DNA from 2 places in the Brevundimonas sp. KH_058 genome. Region 1 is predicted to be linked to the other one. Evidence: riboswitches for the same ligand, from Rfam matches in the RefSeq annotation. Region 1 holds a riboswitch; the other holds the start of a gene.

Evidence for each region. A riboswitch is a leader RNA that binds a small molecule or an ion and turns the genes downstream of it on or off. The one in region 1 is predicted to bind glycine.
Region 2: another riboswitch for glycine. It lies ahead of AC3ISA_RS02925 (TonB-dependent receptor domain-containing protein); the one in region 1 lies ahead of gcvT (glycine cleavage system aminomethyltransferase GcvT).

What each region holds. Positions count from the first base shown of each region.
Region 1 covers NZ_CM174469.1:2,339,260-2,342,609, reverse strand. The annotation lists gene AC3ISA_RS11400 (alpha/beta hydrolase) at 62-1,099, opposite strand; glycine riboswitch at 1,205-1,302, shown strand; glycine riboswitch at 1,307-1,392, shown strand; gene gcvT (glycine cleavage system aminomethyltransferase GcvT) at 1,448-2,563, shown strand; gene gcvH (glycine cleavage system protein GcvH) at 2,574-2,939, shown strand; gene gcvPA (aminomethyl-transferring glycine dehydrogenase subunit GcvPA) at 3,082-3,350, shown strand, end outside.
Region 2 covers NZ_CM174469.1:627,006-630,355, reverse strand. The annotation lists gene AC3ISA_RS02935 (response regulator transcription factor) at 1-264, opposite strand, end outside; gene AC3ISA_RS02930 (ABC transporter substrate-binding protein) at 321-1,424, shown strand; glycine riboswitch at 1,632-1,719, shown strand; gene AC3ISA_RS02925 (TonB-dependent receptor domain-containing protein) at 1,894-3,350, shown strand, end outside.

The DNA.
Region 1 (3,350 bases):
GCCCACGATCCGACCCTCATCCGGCCCTTCGGGCCACCTTCTCCCAACGGGAGAAGGGACGTCAGATCGGCAGAATCGCCGTGCCGAACGCCCGCTTCAGCTCATGTGCGGCGAAGGTCTGGGCCGCCGCCGCGTCCGGCACGACCGTCGCCATGCCGAAGAACTCGTGCGTCGAACCGTGGAAGGTCTTGTGGCGCACGTCGACGCCGGCCTGCTCCAGCTTTTCGGCCAGCAGTTCGCCTTCGGTGCGCAGGGGGTCGATCTCGGCGCAGATCACGGTCGAGGACGGCAGGCCGGCCAGGTTCGCCTTTTCGACGATGTTGATGCGCGGATCCTGGGCGTCGGCCTCGTTGGCGAAGATGTGCTTCACGAACCACTTCATCATCGGCTTGTTCAGCGGCTTGGCGTCGGCGTTCTCGACGTAGGACTCATTGTCCATGTCCACGCCGGCGACCGGATAGACCAGCACCTGATGCACCGGCAGGGTCACGCCAGCATCGCGCGCCATCATCGACACGCCGATGGCCAGGTTACCGCCGGCGCTCTCGCCCATCACCGCCACCTTCTGCGGGTCGCCGTGGAAGCTCTGGGCGTTGTCCAGCACCCAGCGATAGGCGGCCAGGGCGTCGTCGTGGGCGGCCGGGAAATGGTGTTCCGGGGCCTGACGATAATGGACCGAGACCACGATCACGTCGGCCATCTTGGACACGCCGCGCGGGCCGCCGTCATAGACGTCCAGATCGGCGATCACGAAGCCGCCGCCGTGGAAATAGACCACGACCGGATGCAGCTTGTCCTCGGAATGGTCGTGCGGCTTGTAGATGCGGGCCTGGATAGGGCCGGCGGCGCCGGGGATGGTGATGTCGGTCGTCTTGACGCCCAGATCGTCGCTGGGGTCCTTGCCGTCCTTGCGCAGCAGGGATTTCACCGCGTCGGTCGGGGTCGGTTGCTGGCGGGCCTCGGCCGGCGACAAGGTCTCGATCGGCTTGCCGCCTAGAGACGCCAGTTCGTCCAGCACCTTCTGCATGGGGCCGTCGGCCTTGGCGGGGGTGTCACGCGGCTTGTCGTTGTCGCCGAACAGCTTGTCTATAATCGACATTTTTGGATTCCTGGGTTTCGAGTGGGGGCTCCTCACGACAACCCGCCCCACGCATCCTTGTTCCCCGACCGCTTGACTTGGGGCCAGAGTCGATGCCTTAGGTCGAGCGCTCTCGCGGGAGAGTTCGGAGTCTGGAAACAGGCCTCGACGCCGAAGGCGCAACCGCCCCGGAAACGCTCAGGCAAACGGACCGCGACAGCATACGGACGCTGGAAAGTCGCTCTCGATGGGCGCGCCGACGGAGCAAGGCGACATGATTTGGTCGCCGGAATCTCTCAGGCTTCAGGACAGCGGGGGCGCGAGGACGGCGGAGCTCCGCCACAACACGCGACCGTGAAAGCCTGAACCATGACTGACCAGACCCTGAAGACGACCGCTCTGAACGCCGCGCACCGCGCGCTGGGGGCCCGCATGGTGGGCTTCGGCGGCTATGACATGCCGGTTCAATATGAAGGCGTCCTGGCCGAGCACCGCTGGACCCGCGAACACGCCGGCCTGTTCGACGTGTCGCACATGGGCCAGTGCAAGATCACCGGCGAGGATGCGACTGCCCAGTTCGAGCGTTTCGTGCCCGGCGACTATGCGATCCTGAAGGCCGGCAAACAGAAATATTCGCTGCTGCTGAACAAGGACGGCGGCATCATCGACGACCTGATGGCCGGCCGCCCCGATCACGACGGCCTGTTCGTCGTCGTCAACGCCGGCAACAAGGACGAGGACTTCGCCTTCTGGGACGCGAATCTGGAAGGCGACGCCAAGCTGACGGTTCTGGACCGCGCCCTGATCGCCATCCAGGGGCCGGAAGCCGCCGAGGTCATGGCGGCGCACGAACCGATCCTGGCCGAAATGGGCTTCATGGAATGCGCCCGCCTGATGCTGTTCGGCGCCGACTGCTATGTCTCGCGATCCGGCTACACCGGCGAGGACGGCTATGAGATTTCGGTCCCGGCGGACCAGGCCGAGCGCGTTTGGAACACGATCCTGGAAGACGCCCGCGTCAAGCCGATCGGCCTGGGCGCCCGCGACAGCTTGCGTCTGGAAGCCGGCCTGCCGCTGCACGGCCACGACATCGACCCGACGACCAGCCCGGTGGAAGGCGCCCTGACCTTCGCCCTGTCCAAGTCGCGCAAGGAGCGCGCCGACTTCAACGGCGCCGACCGCATCCTGAAGGAACTGGGCGACGGTCCCTCGCGCGTGCGCATCGGCCTGATCGTCAAGGAAGGCGCCCCCGCCCGCGAAGGCGCCGAGATCGCCGACGCCGATGGCAACGTTATCGGCAAGGTCACCTCGGGCGGCCCCTCCCCCACCTTGGGCCAGAACATCGCCATGGGCTTCGTGCCTCCCACTTTTTCCGAGCTGGGCGCCGACCTGAAGGTCATCGTGCGCGGCAAGACCGCCGCCGCCGAAGTCGTCGCCATGCCCTTCGTGGCGCAACGGTATTACCGCAAACCCAAGACCGTCTGAGGATCAGATCATGAAGTTCACCAAGGATCACGAGTGGGTCAGCCTGGACGGCGACATCGCCACCGTCGGCATCTCCAAACACGCCGCCGACGCCCTGGGCGACGTGGTATTCGTCGAGGTGCCTGAGGTCGGCAAGACCGTCTCGAAGGGCGACAGCTTCGCCGTGGTCGAGAGCGTCAAGGCCGCCTCCGACGTCTACGCCCCCGTCTCGGGCGAAGTTGTCGAGGCCAACGACGCCCTGTCGACCGCCCCGGAAACCGTCAACTCGGCCGCCGAAGCCGACGGTTGGTTCGCCAAGATCAAGGTCTCGGACGCCTCGCAACTGGACGCCCTGATGGACCAGGCCGCCTACGACGCCTTTCTCGCCACCCTCTGATTTCCACTTCCGCTCATCCCCGCGAAAGCGGGGACCCAGTTCTTTCGCGAGAACAGTGCTGGGATGAGCGGAAACATCACCGGCCACATCGGTCGCCCAAAGCACTAGGTCCCCGCTTTCGCGGGGATGAGCGGATTAGAAAATGCGTTATCTCCCCCTGACGCCCGACGACCGCACGGCGATGCTCGCCGCCATCGGCGCGAAATCCATCGACGACCTGTTCGTGGACGTGCCGCAATCGGCGCGGCTGGACGGCCCTGTGGACCTGCCCCGCGTGGCCGGCGAGATGGAGGTCGAGCGCGCCCTGTCCGCCATGGCCGCCAAGAACGCCACGGCCGGCGCGGTGCCCTTCTTCTGCGGCGCAGGGGCCTACAAGCACCACGTCCCGGCGACGGTGGATCACGTGATTCA
Region 2 (3,350 bases), 1.7 Mb from region 1:
GACGCGGTCGCCGAGGGCGTCGCGCGCCGTCAACATCAGGACCGGCGTCGAAGATCCCCGCCGCCTCAGGGTTCGGAGCACTTCGAAGCCGTCGATGTCGGGCAGGCCGATGTCCAGGATGGCGGCGTCGAAGATCTCGGCGCTTTCGAGCTGCAAGGCCTGTTCGCCGCTGTCGATACAGCTTGCCTCGAACCCCGCCTCGTGAAGACTGGCTTCGAGCGAATGCCGCAGCGCCTTGTCATCTTCGACGACGAGTATTCTCATGGCGACGGAACGGGGCGACGGATCATGCGCGACACCATAACCAGAAAGCCGGAGCGGTGAAGACGGATCGACGACATCTGCTGATGGGTCTGGCGGGAGGCCTGGCGGGATTGGGCGCCGCCGGCTGTTCGTCGGAGCCGGAGGGGGCGGGCACGGCGCGGCGCGTGCGCTGGCTGGCGCGCCGTGAAGGGGCGCTGCACATCCTGACGAACACCAGCCTGATGGGGCCGGTGCTGGAGGCCTTTCGTCGTCGCTGGCCCGGGATCAGCGTGCATCTGGAAGACATAAACTCGACGCGGATCGCCGAACAGGTTCGGACGCTTGCGGACGCAGGGCAGGATGGGCCGGACCTGGTCTGGAGCACGGCCATGGACGTGCAGGTCAAGCTGATCAACGACGGCTATGCCCAGGCCTATAAGTCACCGCATCGTGCAGCGATGCCCGACGGGTCGGTGTGGCGCGATCAGGGGTATGGGCTGACCGCCGAGCCGATCGTGTTCGCCTATAACCGAGGCCAGCTTGCGGGTGATGCGGTGCCGCGCAATCACGCGGATCTGCTTCGGTTGCTGAAGGCTCGCCCGGATCTCTTCGGCGGTCGCGTCACCCTCTACGACGCCGAACGCAGCGGTGTGGCCCTGATGCAGTTGTCTGCGGACGTGCAGATCTATCCCGACGCCTGGCCATTGATGGAGGCGCTGGGCGCGCAGCGTCCGCGACTGGACACCTCGGGGCAGAGGATGATGGGCCAGATCGCCGATGGGCGGATGGTGTTCGCCTATAATATGAACCAATCCTACGGTGCGTCCTGGGCCGAGCGTGTTCCTCAGATCGGGCTGATCACGCCCGACGATTATCATCTGTCTGTGTCGCGAGTGGCCTTAATTCCTCGCAACGCCGCGCACCCGAACGCGGCGCGACTGTTTCTGGACTTTCTGCTGTCGCGCGAAGGACAACGGGTGATCGGCGCATTGGGGGTTCGGCCGGTGCGCGACGATGTCGATGCGCCGTTGCGACCCGCGTCGCCCGGCGTTCGGCCCATTCGGGTCGGGCCGGCCTTGCTGGCCAATCTGGATCAGGCGCGGCGTGCGACCCTGCTGACGCGGTGGGACGCCGCGATGCGTCTAGGCGTCAGGGCGCCCTCGGATCCTGCCGCGCCCTGAGCGTTCCTGTGGATAAGTCCACAAAGTCCGAAACCCGCCTTTCTGTCACGCCGCCGTCACTGCCGTACGAGGTGCCTATGGAGAGTAGCCGTAAGTGACCCCACTTGATCCTGAAGAGCAATGAAATGCGAAGGGAGCGCTTCATGCTGCAATAAAATTGCGGTTTTCACCTATTTGACACCGAGGCGGGGGTCGATCTTACTCAGCTTCAGCAAGGCGGGAGAGATCGGCTCCGGCCGACGCCGAAGGCGCAACCGCCCCGGAAACGCTCAGGCAAACGGACCGTCTTGCTGAAGGAACGCTGGAGAGAAGGACGGGTCCGGGGGATCCGGCCTCGCCGAAGGAGAAACGGGTCGCAAGGCCCCGAAGCTCTCAGGCCTGATGACAGCGGGGGCGAAACGACGCCGCAGAGCGTCGCTCGCGTCAGACACCCCTGGGGAGGGGCGTCATCTTTATGAGGACCATCGCCTTGTCTCGTCTCAACCGCCATCTGACCACCTGCTGCAGCGCCATCGCTCTGCTTTCGTGCGCCGGCATCGCTCACGCACAGGACGCCCAAACCGCTCAAGAGGCCGCCGCCTCGGTGGACGACATCGTCGTCACCGCGTCCCGGATCGACCGGGCCGGCTTCCAGGCGCCCACGCCCACCATCCATCTGACGGCCGAGGATCTTTCGGTCGGCGCGCGCCAGAACATCGCCGCCGCGCTGAACGACATGCCCCAGTTCAAGGCCAGCAGCTCGCCCCAGACGACCGGCACCAACACCGGCGCGGGCAATGCGCCGGTCGATCTGCGCGGCCTGGGGATCAACCGCACGCTGGTCCTGATCGACGGGCGCCGGGCGGCGAGCGAGAACGACCTGAACAGCATTCCGTCCGTTCTGGTGAAGAGCGTTGACGTCGTCACCGGCGGCGCATCCGCCGCCTGGGGTTCGGGCGCTGTCGCCGGCGTGGTCAACATCGGCATCGACCGCTTCTTCACGGGCGGCAAGCTGGGCGCCGAATACGGCATCTCGTCCTTCGACGACGCCGAACAGCAGCGTTTCGAAGCCGCATGGGGCACGCCGTTTGCCGACGGACGCGGTCATTTCGTCATCGGCGGTGAATATCTGGACAATGACGGCGTGGTGCCTAAGACCTCGCGCCCGGCCATCGGTCGCTGGGCCCAAGTCTCGAACGGCGCCGGCGGGTTCGTCACCGTTCCCAACGTCGGCTTCTCGAACGCGGCGTACGGCGGTCTGATCATGTCCGGCGTGAACGCTGGCAAGGTGTTCAACCCTGACGGCACGCTGCGTCCCTTCAACTATGGCACGGTGGTCGGCACGAATACGGTCGGCGGCGAGGGACCGTCGAACGACGACCTCAGCCCCCTGGTCACGCCCCAGCGTCGCTACACCGGTCTGGCCAGCGCCACCTACGAGCTTTCCGACAAGCTCCGCTTGACGGCCGACGTTCGTCACTCGCGGATGTGGAACAACTACATCTGGTTCGGCGATCACAATCGCGGCAATCTGACGATCAAGAACGACAACGCCTTCCTGTCCACGGCGATCAAGCAGCAGATGGCGGCGGCGGGCCAGACCTCGTTCACCATGGGTCGCTTCAACTCCGACCTGTCCTATTCGACCATCGACTTCGAACGGGTCACGACCCAGGCGACCATCGCCCTGGACGGCGAGTTCGGCGACAGCTGGCGGTGGGGCGCCTACTACAGCCATGGCGAATACGAGAACAATATCGACACGCCCGGCTTCCTGCTGACCACCAACTACGCCCAGGCGGTCGACTCGGTCATCAGCCCCGTCACCAATCAGCCCGTCTGCCGCGTGACCCTGACCAACGCCAACTCCGGCTGCGTGCCCATCAACCTGTTCGGCCTGGGCGCGCCGTCTCAGGAAGCCATCGACTACGTCACCGGCACGCCCCA